Regions from separate parts of the Desulfitobacterium chlororespirans DSM 11544 genome, predicted to be linked through region 2. Evidence: riboswitches for the same ligand, from Rfam matches in the RefSeq annotation. Region 2 holds a riboswitch; the other holds the start of a gene.
The links. A riboswitch is a leader RNA that binds a small molecule or an ion and turns the genes downstream of it on or off. The one in region 2 is predicted to bind glycine.
Positions count from the first base shown of each region.

Region 1: linked by a shared signal. The riboswitch ahead of BUA14_RS09345 (alanine/glycine:cation symporter family protein) and the one ahead of BUA14_RS06675 (ACT domain-containing protein) in region 2 are both predicted to bind glycine.

Region 1 is NZ_FRDN01000006.1:227,377-235,438, reverse strand. It holds gene BUA14_RS09365 (methyl-accepting chemotaxis protein) at 1-2,005, shown strand, start outside; gene BUA14_RS09360 (2'-5' RNA ligase family protein) at 2,155-2,703, shown strand; gene BUA14_RS09355 (MBL fold metallo-hydrolase) at 2,700-3,422, opposite strand; gene BUA14_RS09350 (VOC family protein) at 3,567-3,950, shown strand; gene BUA14_RS09345 (alanine/glycine:cation symporter family protein) at 4,095-5,477, opposite strand; glycine riboswitch at 5,654-5,744, opposite strand; gene rnk (nucleoside diphosphate kinase regulator) at 6,131-6,547, shown strand; gene BUA14_RS09335 (glutamine--tRNA ligase/YqeY domain fusion protein) at 6,643-8,062, shown strand, end outside.
Region 2 is NZ_FRDN01000005.1:163,848-171,909, forward strand. It holds gene BUA14_RS06660 (hypothetical protein) at 82-711, shown strand; gene BUA14_RS06665 (hypothetical protein) at 785-1,399, shown strand; gene BUA14_RS06670 (flavodoxin family protein) at 1,512-2,165, opposite strand; glycine riboswitch at 2,364-2,454, shown strand; gene BUA14_RS06675 (ACT domain-containing protein) at 2,599-2,901, shown strand; gene BUA14_RS06680 (PFL family protein) at 2,913-4,280, shown strand; gene BUA14_RS06685 (cupin domain-containing protein) at 4,417-4,752, shown strand; gene BUA14_RS06695 (DsbA family oxidoreductase) at 4,988-5,590, shown strand; gene BUA14_RS06700 (class I SAM-dependent methyltransferase) at 5,929-6,843, shown strand; gene BUA14_RS06705 (nuclear transport factor 2 family protein) at 7,014-7,388, shown strand; gene BUA14_RS06710 (hydratase) at 7,543-8,062, shown strand, end outside.

The sequences.
Region 1 (8,062 bases), on a different contig from region 2:
CTTGGTTATTGTTGGTGGTATTACTTGTTATGAGGTAATTCAGCAATCGAAAGAAGACTACCTCAACTACTCCAACGAACAAATGAAAATAGCCGAGCAGTCCATTAAGATATTTTATGATCAGATTGATAAAAACATCAATATGATGGCCACCCATCCCCTGGTCATGGCAGCGGCGGAAAGCAATATTACATCTTACGCCAACAGTATGGAAAAGGTACAAATGACGCCTTCTCAAAATGGCGGGGTAGAACAAGAGATCTACGAGATCTTCAAGCACTATGCCGACAGCCATCCAGGGACAATGTATGTTTATTTCGGAACGGAAGATGGCGCTTACCTGCAGTGGCCGGAAGCCCCCATACCGGTTGAAAAATTTTATCCTCCCGAGAAAGGCTGGTACAAAACCGGCTTAGGCGGCAATGGAGCCATTGTGAGAACAGAGCCCTATCTTGATCCCATGTCCAATACCATGATTACGAGCAATGTCCGCTCATTTACAGATGCCAACGGTAAGCTGGTCGGAACTCTGGGAATTGACGTGCAGCAGTCGGTCATAAGCGATATGCTCAATTCAATGAAGACTGGAACGACCGGATATTCAATGATTGTTCACACCACGGGAGTTATTTTAGCCGATGGCAGTAACCCTGAAAATAATTTTAAAAAATTGGACGAGCTTAACATCTCAGGACTGGAGAAGCTGGGCACTGATGATTTACCCCCTTTTTATGTAACGATTGACGGTGTAAAATACATAGTTAATCCCCATAAAGTCGATGGAACAGATTGGATTTTAGCGTCTTTAATGTCCGAGAAAGAGTTGACCCAGGGGGCAAACGGGGTGGCATTAATGATGCTGGGGGTCTCCGCATTTATGCTGCTCATCACTATTGCTTTGATTACCATAACTGCCAATAAGATCACGACCCCCATCAAAAAGTCGGCCCAGTATTTGGACCTTGTAGCCAACGGGGACTTTTCCCAGGAAATCGACCCCCGGTTTCTGGCCAGAAAAGATGAAGTGGGGTCAATCACCAACGCCATCAATCATATGAAGAATTCGATTAAGCAGTTGGTCAACAGTATTAAGAGCGAATCGGTTGCTATCGAAGAAAAAGTGCATGCTGTCATGGATAATGTGGTGGATCTCAGCAAGAGCCTGGAAGAGATTTCTGCTACTACCGGAGATGTGGCGGCCAGTACGGAAGAAACATCGGCAGCATCGGAAGAAATGTCGGCGACAACCCAGGAAATTGAAAAAGCAGTACAATTGATCGCCGGCAAATCCCAACAAGGGGCAATCTCGTCCAAGGAAATCACCGGGAGAGCGGAAGATACCAAGAGAAATGTCAATACAGCCCAGAAGAAAGCCGCCGATATATTTGTCGATACCCAGGTAAAGCTGGAAAAGGCGATTATCGAAGCCAAGGTTGTCAGCCAAATCGATTTATTGACGGATGCCATCATGCAGATCACCGAGCAAACCAACTTACTGGCTCTGAATGCCGCCATTGAAGCGGCAAGAGCAGGTGAAGCCGGCAGAGGGTTCTCGGTTGTCTCAGAGGAAATCAGAAAACTTGCCGAACAATCCAAAGGAGCGGTTATGCAAATACAGGAGGTTACCACCAAGGTAACCAGTGCTGTCGATAACCTCTCCCAAAGCTCCAATGGGCTATTGTCTTTCATGTCTGTGGATGTCAATAATGACTATCAAGTCATGCTGGATGTAGCAGAGCGATACAGCGAAGACGCCAATTTCGTCGATGAGCTGGTCGCCGATTTTAGTGCTACCACGGAGCAGCTTTTGGTGTCTATCCAAAATATTTCCGATGCCATCGGCGGGGTAGCCCAAGCTGCCAACAGCGGTGCCGTCGGCACGGCGGATATTGCCAATCAGTCGGCAGAAGTAAGCGTCAAATCCAATGAAGTTAAAGAGCAGATTCTCAGAGCCAAGGAAAGCGTCAACAGATTACAAGAAGAAATCAAACGGTTCAAAGTGTAATGGCAAGCGGCAAGACATACAGTTAAAACTAAAGAGATTAAGCCAGATATCCCATAGAATCGGAATATCTGGCTTTTTGTTAAAGACTTGCAATTATCCTGCAGGGGTTTTAAAGTAGAAGAAAGCAATAATCTATGGGGAGGTATGGAATGAGCTATGCAGTTAATCTCTACTTCAATGAAGAAGCGGAGCAATCGATAATAAAGCTATGGGAGTCGTTAGCTCTCTTGAATCTGGGCAAATGCATGTCCTGCACCAACGGCCGACCCCATATCACTTTAGCTATCTATCATGATCTGGACTTGACCAAAGCTCAAGGAATACTGGAGACTCTGGCTCAAGCTGTTCCTTCCTTTGAGTTGGTATTTCTTCAAGTAGGGATTTTTCCTCTTCATAAAGGCACCATCTTTTTGACCCCTAACTTGACTCATGATCTGTTTCGGGTCCATGGAATGCTCCATGCTGCCTTGGCGGCTTGGCAAGAGCAGGGCTGGGACTATTACAAACCCCAGATCTGGCATCCCCATTGCACCCTTTCCATGGAAACGGCCGTGGAGGAGATCCCTAAAGTGCTGGAAGAAATCTTAAAAGATTTTCGCTCCATTGAGGTGACCATTGAATCCATAGGGATAGTATCCTTGGATCCCATTGAGTATTTAGGCGAATTCCCTCTGAGCGGATCGCCATCCCCTGCTTAGATGCCAAAGCACTGATTGGTTTGTTTGATGCCTAAGATTGCCGTGGGGGAAGCGGTCATTTTTTCAACAAAGGAGCCAATGGATCCATAATCATCCCAAAAATGCATGGGGACAAGGATTTGGGGACGGATCTCCTGAATAAAATACTCCGCTCCCAGGCAGGAGGACTGTTCAAGCCGGGGGTCCACAGGGAAGAAAGCAATATCGATTCTCTCTTCTTTGAGTTTGGCGATTTCTTCCTTGAACATTTTCTCTGCCCACAGAATATCTGCTTCGGGTTCTCCCCGCCAGTGCCACCAGTTAAGATCTCCGGCATGGAAGAGATGGAGCCTTTCCTTGGCGCCCAGTTCCACAAGGAAGGAAACACCCGCATCGGTAGATCCATAGGTTCTAATAGTCAGGTTATTCTTATGAACTTCTTCATAAGGGGATAAGAAAGTAAGGTTCTCTTGGCCTGGAGGCAGCTGAGGATGGCCTTGGATATCCGAGCTGAGGATATAGTGAATGTTAGGATAGTGGGTTTGCCACTGGAAGATTTCAGGATTGTAATGATCCGGATGGACATGGGAGGAAAAAACAGTGATCTGCTTATGGCCGGGCAACTGGACTTGGCCTTGATAATAGTCAAAGACAAGGAACTCCTTATCGGTTTCCACGGTGAAACCGCTGTGCTGAATATACTCAATACGAAGTCCTAGCTTTTCGAGGGGAGCTTTCATAAAAATCACCTCATCTAATAATGATCGGAAGTTTGTGTTCTCTATAAAAAATTACTATAATATGGATGGATATGCAAGACAATAGAGGGCCTGGTCGATAATTAATTCTCGGCAAAGAAAACGTATCCAAAATAAATGAAGGGGATGCTGGCCATGAAATTTAAATTTACCCACAATAATATCAATGTGCTGGATCTGGAGAAAAGTCTTAAATTTTACGAAGCGGCATTAGGGTTAAAGGAAGTCAGGCGTATAGCTCCGGAGAGCGGGGAATTCATTATTGTTTATCTGGGGGATGGGATAACCGCTCATGCTTTGGAACTTACCTGGTTAAGGGATAGAACAGAACCCTATAATCTGGGCGACAACGAGTTTCATCTGGCCTTAACCGTGGATGATTTCCAGGCAGCTCATGAACATCATCAAAAAATGGGCTGCATCTGTTATGAAAATGAAGCCATGGGGATCTATTTTATCAATGATCCGGATAACTACTGGATAGAAATCCTCCCCAGTTCTATGGGATAGGATAAGGCATATAGAGACACCTCTCCGGAAGGGAGAGGTGTCTCGTAGTTTGGTGCGCCAGCTATGTGTTTTGTCATCTATGGGGAAACTATCATTAAGCTAAGAATATAGTGAGCAAAGGGCATACTGAGCTCCACTGTGAGCTTATTTATTCTGAATGACAGGGATGGGCTCCTCAGAGGCTTCATCCAGACGATCTTCCCATAGATACTTCTTGGTTTCCGAGACAATAACTCCGCTTAGGAGAAGGAGCGCCACAAGATTGGGAATAGCCATCATGGCGTTCATCGCATCCGACAAATCCCAGACGAATTGGAGAGTCACCAAAGAGCCGGTTAACACGGCGAGAACCCAAAGGAGGCGGTAAGGGAGGATGCCCTTTTTGCCAAAGAGGTATTCCACAGCCCTTTCACCATAATAAGACCAGCCCAGGATGGTGGAGAAAACGAAGGTCAAAAGCCCGAAGGTTAAAACGATGGGGCCAACCACCGGAATCTGATTAAAAGCCATTGTGGTCAAATCGCCGCCTTGCAGTCCTTGAGCAGCAGTCGGGTTGCTAAGGACACTGCTGACCACGACCAGACCGGTCATTAAACAGACAACAACGGTATCCCAGAAGGTGCCGGTAGCCGAGACGAGAGCCTGACGGACCGGATTCCTGGTTTGAGCGGCGGCAGCGACGATGGGAGCGGAACCCAAACCGGATTCATTGGAGAAAAGACCCCGGGCAATACCGTAACGGGCGGCCATAATGATACTGGCACCGACGAAGCCGCCGCCGGCGGCAGTTGGAGTGAATGCCGATTCACAGATCAAGACAACGGCAGGCCAGACATATTGAGAATTTATAATCAGGATGATGATACAACCGAGGACATAGGCAATCGCCATAAAGGGGACGAATTTTTCGCAGACCCGGGCGATCCATTTCACTCCACCGATGATCACTATCCCGGTAAGGGCTGCTAAGACAAGACCGGTAAGGAGGGGGCTGATATTGAATTGGGACTTGAGCATACCGGAAATAGAATTAGCCTGAGTCATATTGCCAATGCCAAAGGCGGCAATGGAAGTAAAGATACAGAAGAGTACAGCCAGCCACTTCTGGCCCAGGCCCCTTTCCAAAGCATACATAGGGCCGCCCAGCATGGTGCCGTCAGCGGTTTTGACCCGGTATTTTACGGCCAATAAGGCCTCCCCATATTTGGTGGCAATCCCGAATACCCCGGTGAGCCAGCACCAAAGTACGGCACCAGGCCCCCCTAAAGCCACAGCCGTAGCTACTCCGACGATATTGCCGGTTCCGATGGTAGCGGCCAGGGCGGTGGTCAGAGCTCCGAATTGGCTCACATCGCCGCTGGCATCAGGATCCTTAGTGAGGGATAATTTGATCCCTTTAAAAATGTACCTTTGAATGCCACGAGTACGGAAAGTAAGGAATAAGTGCGTGCCAAAAAGTAAAACAAGAATTGGTGGACCCCAGAGATAGCCGTTCAGCCAGATGATAAAGTCATGTAAGGCTTCCATAGTGTTCTCCTCCTTTAATCTCTCTCTGCGCAGCTCACTGCACATCTTTCTGTATGTTGCAGCCTTCGCAAAAGGAGTGCAGTTTATATATAAAAAGAGTCAATCTTTAGCGATTGACTCTGAATATTCGGACGATGGGTATCAAAGCAAGAGATTGCCCCCCCTAGAGCAGTCCCTGTTCCTTCTCTGTCCTTTTGCCTGAGAGATTTACAACATTATTGTATTGCCCCTTCGGCGCCCTAAGCGAGTCTCTCCAGAGTGCTGTCAATTTACGGTCCCTGACTTATTCCAGTCACCTGAAAGTTTCAACTTCTTCGGCGGGCCATACCCTTCTCCCGTAAATCTCATTCAGCATTCCTATGCAGTTTTGGATAGATTCCCAATTCCTTCAACGGCTTTGCGAATTTATTTATTATTATAAGTATCGCTCCCATTTTATTCAAGAATTATTTTTGGGAATATGCCAACATTTACTTATTATAGAAAATGGTATATAATTAGAATGGTTTAATGATTTCTCCCTTTTTTGAAGTACATAAATTTTTGACAGCGGCTATCTGGCGATAGTCGCTCTATATTTAGCTATTCAGAAAGTGTAAATTTTCTGGGTGCATTCAATGTGTTGATCATTAGAAAAGGAAGGTTCAGGAGAAATGAGTAGAAAGATCAGTATTACAGCTGTGGACCGTGAGCGTCTGCTCAAACTTATCAATAAGGAAAGAGAGTTTGGCAGCGCTAAAAACAAGGATTACTTAAAAGATCTTGAGCATGAGTTAAATGGGGCAGATGTGGTACCTTCAGAAAAAATCCCTGCCAACGCCATCACCATGAATTCCAGGATCTTGCTGCAGGATCTGGAGACAGGGGAAGAAACCGTCTATACGTTAGTGTATCCTGAGGATGCCGATCTTCTGGAAGATAAGATTTCAATTCTTGCCCCCGTGGGGACGGCCATTCTGGGCTATCTGGAAGGAGATATCATCGATTGGAAAGTTCCCGGTGGTGTCGTCCGGTTTAAGGTGGAAAAAATTCTTTATCAGCCGGAGGCTGCGGGAGACTATCATTTATAAGCAGCAATGGGTGAAGGACGAAAATTCGGGTAACACTACTGGAGAGGTCTTTCTTTGCAGTAGGAGATAAGATTCCGTAGGAAAGGTTGGTATTTGTGGATAACGAGAATAAATCCTCTAATTTTTTGCGCAGTATTATCCTTGAGGATTTACGGGAGGGGAAAGTAGAAGAAATCATGACGCGGTTTCCCCCCGAGCCCAATGGTTATCTGCATATTGGGCATGCTAAATCCATCTGTTTGAACTTTGGCCTGGCCGACGAATTCAAAGGAAAAACCAATTTGCGGTTTGATGATACGAACCCGGTCAAGGAAGATACTGAATATGTAGAATCCATTAAAGAAGATGTCAAGTGGCTGGGGTTTACCTGGGACAACCTCTTTTTCGCTTCCGATTATTTTGCGGAGATGCATAAGCGGGCCGTTCTGCTGATCGAAAAGGGCAAAGCTTATGTGTGTGATTTATCCGCTGAGGAGATTAGAAAAAGCCGCGGCACCCTGACTGAGGCCGGTAAGGAAAGCCCCTACCGCAACCGCAGTGTTGAAGAAAACCTGGATCTCTTCGAGAGAATGCGCCAAGGTGAATTTAAGGACGGGGAAAAGGTTCTCCGGGCTAAGATCGATATGGGCTCACCCAACATCAATATGCGGGATCCCGTTCTTTATCGGATTGCCCATGCCACCCACCATAATACAGGGGACACATGGTGCATCTACCCCATGTATGATTATGCCCATCCTTTAGAGGATGCTATCGAAGGCATAACTCACTCTATCTGTACTTTAGAATTTGAAGATCACCGCCCTCTCTATGATTGGGTCGTTCGGGAATGTGAGATGGAACATGTTCCTCATCAATATGAATTTGCCCGCTTGAATATGACCAATACGGTGATGAGCAAACGCAAGCTGAAGCAGCTGGTGGATGAAAAAGTGGTGGACGGTTGGGATGATCCCAGAATGCCCACCATCTCCGGGCTGCGCCGCCGGGGGTATACCCCTGAAGCCATCCGCAATTTTGCCCAAGCTATTGGTGTGGCCAGAGCGGACAGTGTGGTGGATTCCAAAATGCTGGAGCACTTTATTCGGGAAGATCTGAAGCTCAAAGTGTCCCGGCCCATGGCGGTCATCCGCCCCTTGAAGGTGGTCATTACCAATTACCCGGAAGGCCAAGTGGAAATGCTGGATGCCGATCACAATAAAGAGAACCCTGAGATGGGGAAACGCAAGATTCCTTTTTCCAGGGAGATTTACATCGAGCAGGAAGATTTCATGGAGGTCCCGCCGCCGAAGTACCACCGGCTTTACCCGGGCAATGAAGTTCGGTTGATGGATGCCTACTTTATTAGGTGTGAAGAGGTCATCAAGGATGATGAGGGCAAGATCATCGAGATTCGTTGCACCTATGATCCGGAAACAAAAAGCGGCACAGGATTTACCGGCCGCAAGGTCAAGGGTACTATTCATTGGGTGGAAGCCACTCAGGCAGTGCCGGCAGAGTTTCGCCTCTATGAGC
Region 2 (8,062 bases):
GAAACAAACATCCCCTCTCGTCTTATATACCAGATGCAGCAGAATATGATGCTTCGCGGTATTGGAATGGGAGGGGATTTTATGTTTAAATTTAAAATTGCGACGACTTTGGTTTTGGGAATGTGCTTGACACTGGCCGCTTCCGGATCAGTGCAGGCAAACGAAGATAGAGCTGTGGAACAGGCTCCGGATACCCGGCCTGCCTTGACGAGCATGACGGTTGAACCCAATGATCCGGTGGTAAGCCCTGCCGAACCTGGGCAAGGGGTTGATCCGGCCCTCCAGGAACTGAATAAAGTGATCTATCAATTTGTCTTTGAGGAACATCGGGGGGAGTTTGGGGACAAGGGGTTTGCCGTTACCCATACCGGTCTTATGAGTGATCATGTGGAGATCGGCATCCAGCCTTACAGCGAAGAACATGCTCAATATCTGTATGGCCTGTTCGGCAAAGAAAAGGTTAAAGTGGTTGAAGGAGAATTCGCCTCGCCTTTAGCTGCAGCTGCAGGCGGAGCCGAGCCGGCTGTAGATCCTCTTGCTGTTTCCGGTGCGGAGGCAGGAAATGCGGCACAGGCTAAGGATGCTTCTGCTGCAAGAGACGGGGCCCAAGAAGAAGGTTCCGACGCCATTCTTTATGGATTAGGTGCTGTGGTGGTCCTGGGAGCAGGAGCTTTTGGAGTCAAGCGCACCCTTTCCCGGAGCAAAAAATAATCATAGTGAAAAGAGTAAAAGAAATGAGGATGGAGATACTCTCTGTTAAGAAGAACTACCGAGGTGATGCACAGTGTTTAAGCGATTCCTGATTGTTTTGGCTTCAGTACTTTTACTGGCGGGGTGTGCGGCCAAGGCGCCCCAGACACCCCAGGATCAAAATGCTGATCTGGATAAACCAGGACAACAAGTAGGGACGGATTTGCCGGTCGGGGACCAAGGTCAGCCGAAAGAAGATGCCAGTCTGGGAAACATACATCTGGGCGATCCCTTTAGCCAGGCAGAGAAAATCTTAGGCAAGGACTATCAAGAAACTTTCTATGATGAGCCTGGGCATTTCCCTGAAGCCTGGTACAGCAGAGAGTATAAGCAAGGCATCAGGCTCATTGTCGGAAAAGATTCCGGTAAAGTGCTGGAGATTGACGCCATTGCCGCGGACTTCACCACCAACCTCGGTGCCAAGGTAGGAGATACCGCTGAAAAGATTAAGGATGTGTATGCTGACAAATACAAACCCTTCGAAAGCAGGCATGGTGAGGGACCTTTGGAGGGCTTCTATCTGCTGGAGGATGGTCAGCTCATGATCTTTGACTATAATCGGGAAGATAACCAATTGGTCAATGCGAATGTGAAGCCGGATTCTAAAGTGGAGCTGATCAGGCTGACCCAATCTCAATATTTGGACTAAAGGCGATTAACAGGCAAAACCCCATCCGCAATTTGGATGGGGTTTTGTTTAGAAACCAATCCCGCCAAACTATAATATATTATAAATAGGCGGGAGAGAGAGTTTTCACGATCTATTCGGCATCACGCCCAGACAGCCGGGCTCCCAGGTCAAAGGCTTGCCGGCAATCCTGAGGGAATCGCTCTTGGCGCACCTGGGCTTTATGCCGCTCATTAAATTGGGAGGCTTCATAGTTGGCGTAATTGTCAAACTGATAGGTATCTGCGGCCAGGAGATATTCGGAAGGTCCATTAAGGAGTTCGAGGCTGCGGGCATTGGCTTTAAAAACCGCTTCGTAGCCAAGCTGAGGCAGGAAATCCTCAGGAACATTCATAGTGTAGATAAAACCTGAGGCCACTTTTCTTGGGAAAACAGTACGCTGACCTTCATTATAGGAAAGAAGGGAGAAAAACAGCCGCTCCAGAAAGGAGCGCATTTCTCCAGTGACATTGCCAAAGTAGATGGGCGAACCCAGCAGCAGGACATCGCACTTCAGCACCTCTTCCAAAAGTGGGGTCAGCTCATCTTTGAGGACACAATGCCCAATGGGGCTGGAGTTCTTGCGTTTGCACCCAAAGCAGCTGATGCATCCTTTATAATTCAGCTCATAAAGATGAACCATGTCTGTTTCGGCACCTACGGATTGCGCTCCTTCAAGAGCTTTATGCAATAATGTAGCCGTGTTCCATTGCTTGCGGGGGCTGCCATTAACAGCAATAACCTTCATAGTAATACCTCAACTCCTTATGTTAATGTGTTTGCTTCATTGAGCAGTGATTTGCTTTCACTTCTATTATATTAGGGAGAGTCTTAAAAACAAAGGTTTGCAATTATGGGCAAGGATGTTTATAATACTGAAAAGAAGTGAATAACTGGATGAGGTTTTCAGGAGAACAGGGTAGGCTAACCATGATGAACTGAAAACGGACAGAACTCTGGAGAGTTCCGCAAGGACGCCGAAGGGGCAAGGCAGCAAAGCTGTTCAATCTCTCAGGCAAAAGGACAGAGCGCATAGTTTGTGAATGATGCTTAAGGCATACTATTACTGCCGATAAGCGGGTTCGCAAATGCTCTTGTGTACCAGAGTCAAATTTAGGATTTGGCTCTTTTTTATTGGTAGAAAAAGCGAAGAGAAACAAAAAAGAAAAGGGGTAAAGAGCATGAGCCTAGAACCAACCCGTGATACGTCCAACCGCGTGATTATTTCTATCTTAGGCAAGGATCAAATAGGAATTATCGCCTGGCTGACCGGGCGCTTGGCGGAAAAATCCATCAATGTTCTGGATCTTAGTCAAACCATTCTCCAGGGTTTTTTCACAATGATTATGATCGTGGATGTTACTCAATCCACGGCCTCCTCCTTAACCGAGCTCACCAAGCAATTGCAAAGCGAGGGAGAAGCCCGGGGCTTGAAGGTCAATGTTCAGCATGAAGATATTTTTGAATTTATGCATCGGGTATAGGGGGAATTACTGTGAAAATGCATCTGGCTCCTCATGAAATACTGCAAACCATTGCAATGGTGGAAAATGAGAATTTAGACATCCGTACCATCACGATGGGCATAAGTCTGCTGGACTGTGCCGGAGATGATGTACAACAGGTGGAACAAAAAATCTACGATAAAATTACCCGCCAGGCTGAGCATTTAGTCAGTGTGGGGGAAGGCTTAGCTGCTCGTTACGGCATTCCTATTGTCAATAAAAGAGTCTCGGTAACTCCGGTGGCCCTCTTGGGTTCCAACTTTAATCCCGAAGAAATGGTCCGCCTGGCCAAAGCCTTAGACAGAGCGGCCAAGACGGTGGGGATTAACTTCCTGGGAGGTTTTTCCGCCCTCGTTCAAAAAGGCTTAACCAAGGGGGACAGCTCCTTGATCGAAGCGATTCCCCAGGCCTTGGCGGAGACAGAGTTTGTCTGCTCCTCGGTGAATATCGGTTCCACCAAATCGGGTATCAATATGGATGCTGTGCTGAAGATGGGGGAAGTCATCCTGGACAGCGCCCGGCGGACAGCGGCTCAGGATGGTATCGCTGCTGCCAAACTCGTGGTCTTCTGCAACGCACCTGAGGATAATCCCTTCATGGCCGGTGCCTTTCACGGAGTGGGAGAGCCGGAAGCGGTGATCAACGTAGGGGTCAGCGGTCCCGGCGTTGTTGCTCATGCCGTCAAGAAAAGCCCCCAGGCAGATTTGGGAGAACTGGCCAACCTCATTAAACGAACTTCCTTTAAGATTACCCGTATGGGTGAATTGATTGGCAGAGAAGCTTCCCAGGCCTTGCAGGTTCCCTTTGGCATTGTGGATCTTTCCTTGGCCCCGACTCCGGCTGTGGGAGATAGTGTGGCGGAAATTCTTGAGAACATGGGTCTGGAACGCTGCGGTGCTCATGGGACCACGGCTGCTTTAGCCCTGCTTAATGATGCGGTGAAAAAAGGAGGAGCTATGGCATCCTCCCATGTGGGCGGTTTAAGTGGAGCCTTTATCCCTGTCTCCGAAGATGCGGGCATGATCGAAGCTGTGGAAGTCGGCGCCCTGAGCATCGAGAAGCTGGAGGCCATGACCTGTGTCTGCTCGGTAGGGCTGGACATGATCGCGATCCCCGGAGATGTGGAGCCGGAAACCATCGCCGGAATTATCGCCGACGAAGCCGCTATCGGCATGATCAATAAGAAGACAACCGCTGTGCGGGTGATACCGGCCATCGGCAAAAAGGTGGGGGAGCGGGTTGAGTTCGGCGGACTGCTGGGCAGCGCCCCGGTGATTAAACTGAACCCCTTCTCTTCCCGTGAATTTATCCGGCGGGGCGGCAGAATTCCTGCTCCCATAACCAGTCTATCCAACTAAAATTGGCCTTTGCTGAAAAAGGAAAATGGAAGGTGATTCCAATCACATTTTTTTAGAGCAATTCAGGTTAGAATAAGTCATAAGCAAATGATTGAATCATAAGCAAATGGCCTGCAGGAAAAAGGGGGATTTTATCATGGCACAAATTATGAAAAATATTGAGTTTTCCCAAGTTCTTGACCTGAATGAGCTGATTACTTACCAACAGGGACAAGTGATCAGCCGCACCCTTGCTCAGACTCCTATCGTCAGCATTACCTTATTTTCCCTGGATGAGGGAGAGGGCATCAGCACTCATACCACTTCGGGAGATGCCATGGTGCAAATTCTGGATGGTGAAGCGGAAATCACCATCGGAGATAAAGTCCTGATCGTGAAAGAGGGAGAGACCCTGATCATGCCCTCTGATGTTCCCCATGGTTTGGAAGCCAGGAAACGGTTTAAAATGCTTTTGACGGTGATTAAGCACTAGGAACAGTATTTTTGATGAGGCAGACGCGGGGGTCTGTCTCTGCTGTTTCGTCCTGGAAAAGTTTCCAAAGCCCCGGAAGCCCATGTGTGCAAAAGGAAGATATGGATAAAATATATCCTGTATATATGGCTGCGGATGTGGTGGTCCTGGCTCCACCTATTGACTATTGGCATCTGCAAGTCTATATCGTAAGAGGATTGTAACTACAAGTAAATTTAAATTCAGGAGGAACTTCATGATGCAACTGGAAGTATTTTTTGATTACACTTGTCCCTACTGCTATTTAGCTTTCCATGAACTGAAACAAATTCTGCCAGAGTATCCCGAGCTTACAATACAGTGGCGTCCATGTGAAATCAATCCGCAGACAGAACCCCGGATGTCGGACTGGGACGAAGCTTCCCTGTGGCTCATTGAACTGAGGCCTCGCCTAAAGCAAGCAGACTTGTCCATTCATCGCCCCTTTGAACCCGGCAATTACACCAGTCTGGCAATTCAGGGATTGTTGTTCCTGGACGGGCAAGGGGCAGATATTATACGTTACAATGAGGCAGTATATTCCGCCGTGTTCCGCGATGGCAAAGATATTGAAAACATAGATGTGCTTAGCGATTGTGCCGCTTTGGCCGGAGGTGATGTGGATGCGTTCCGTCAGGCGTTGGTTTCGGGAACATACAGGGAAAAACAGCTGGCATTAAATCAATATGCTTGGCAGGAAAATGCTCTGGATTCCGTACCCTCTTTTCGGCTGGGTGATGCCCGCTTGAACGCTGTGTATGGAGCCGGCGTGTTGCGACAGCAGCTGACGGAGTTCTTTGAAAAGCATATTGCCCGGTAAAGTTGTCACTAAGCGATATGAGGATGGGACATACCTTCTCTACAAGAGGAAGGTATGTCTTTTCTTATGTATGAGAAAAATTGGTATCATACATTACTATCTGGAATTCGTCGGTGCGAGTCTTTTTCATTTTAGGGGAGGGGTTCCTGTGATAAGGCAAATCAAAGAAAGCTTAGACATTTTGTTCCCTGTGTAAAAAACAAAAAATCTGCCACAATATATGTGACAGAAATGTGAATTTCTTTGATTTCTTGTACTTAATATACCATAAAATGAGAAAAATTTCAAGCCTTGTACTTAACTGGCTTTAGGTGTATTAAGTATATGAGGTGATTAAAATGGAACAGAAAAGTGTAACGGCACTGGTTAGCACATTTTCCAGGGCATACCATGCAGTGAACAATGAAGTGAAAATTTTTGATGACAGTATGGCAAGGCTATTCTTAAGCGAAGAAGAATACGGACAAATATCAAAGAATATGGCAGAAGGTATTGGTTTTTTTAATCCGTCCTTTAAAGGGACACCGGATGAGGCTCTAAGATGGGTAGTGGATAATCAACTATCCCCTTCACCCCTTGGCAGAGCGGCATTTACAGAAAAAGCACTTCAAGCTGCTGTGTCGAGCGGCGCAAGACAGTATTTGATTTTGGGTGCAGGGTATGACAGCTTTGCCTATCGCCAGCCTGCTTGGGCAAAGGGAATACAAATTTTTGAGATTGACCACCCAGCGACAGCAAAGGATAAAAGGGCGAAACTGGAGAATTCCAGGATAACAATACCCGATAATGTCCAATATATTGGGGCTGATTTTATGAAACAAGAATGGCAGACGGCCTTGACTCAAAACATTAAATTTAATAAAAACCAAATCAGCTTTTGCAGCATTTTGGGAGTTGCCTATTATCTTTCGGTTCAAACATTTGTAGATCTGATTTCTGCGCTCAGTGCGCTTTTACCTGTGGGTAGTTCTATTGTATTTGACTATCCTGATGAAAACAGCTACACCGACAAAGGGGGAGAACGGGCAAAAAAACAAGCGATGTTGGCAGCGACGGCCAATGAAAAAATGCTTGCCGGCTATTCTTATGAAGATATGGAAAATATATTTTCCTCCCATGGGTTCTTGATATATGAGCATCTAACACCTGGGGAAGTGACACGACAATATTTTGAAGCCTACAATCAGGCCAACCCTTTGCATCCGATGACGGCATTTGACAATGTAAATTATTGCCTTGCGGTAAGAAAATAAGCATAATTATCAGCTCGAAAAATCCTTTTCCACTATTGTTCCCAAAGGACATACTTTCTCGACAAGGGGAGGGTATGTCTTTTCTTATAGGGTAAAGCGCAGTATTATGGATTCAGCGTTTACTGAATCCAAATTATATAGACAACAAAAATTTTAGGAGGAGAATATTCATGGATATAAACAAATTTGCAACTCAGTACTGGAATCATATTGCTACGCAGAACGAAGAAGAATTACCAAAGTATTTTCATGAAGATGCCTGTATACGATGGCATAATACAAATGAGCAATTTAATGTCAAAGAATTTTTAAGAGCCAATTGTGATTATCCTGGAAGCTGGAGTGGCGAAGTTGAACGAATAGAACACGTTGGCAATAGTGTGATTACGGTTACACGTGTTTGGTCAAAAGAAGATTCCTTTCATGTGGCTTCATTTTTTGAGATGAGCGAAGATAAAATAAAGGGCCTGGACGAATACTGGGGTGATGATGGTACAGCTCCTCAATGGAGAATAGATAAAAATATAGGCAAGCCGATTCGATAAGCGAGAGTTTGTTTTGGCAAAAAAGAGCAAGATAACGCTCATCAGGCGTTAAATATTGTATACATGGTGTAAAAAGGTTGATACTTATAAGAAATGTAGGTAAATTAAAACCATGCCTCAGCAGGAGGAAAAACCTAGAGTATGGAGGATGGACATGATACGTTTAATTGAAAACGGTATATACCTTATTCAAGGTAAGCAAGCCTTAGAGGTAAAAGATACAAATGTTCTTTGGGATCTTAATGGTCAGACCGTTGATCCGGAGCAGCTTCTCAAGGAAGAATTCTCGGATCGTGAAATGGCCCGTAAAAATACCATGGCTTATCAGATTCTCTCCCGGCATAATACCTCCGGAAACATGGATGATCTGAAGATTCGCTTTGATGCCTTAACTTCTCATGATATCACTTATGTGGGGATTGTGCAGACGGCACGGGCCAGCGGCTTGAAGGAATTCCCGATTCCCTATGTGTTGACCAACTGTCATAACAGTTTGTCGGCAGTGGGTGGAACCATCAACGAAGATGATCATGTCTTCGGTTTGTCTGCAGCTCAAAAATACGGCGGTATCTATGTTCCTGCCCATCAAGCGGTCATCCATCAATATATGAGAGAGATGATGACAGGCTGCGGCAGCATGATTCTGGGCTCGGACAGCCATACCCGTTACGGTG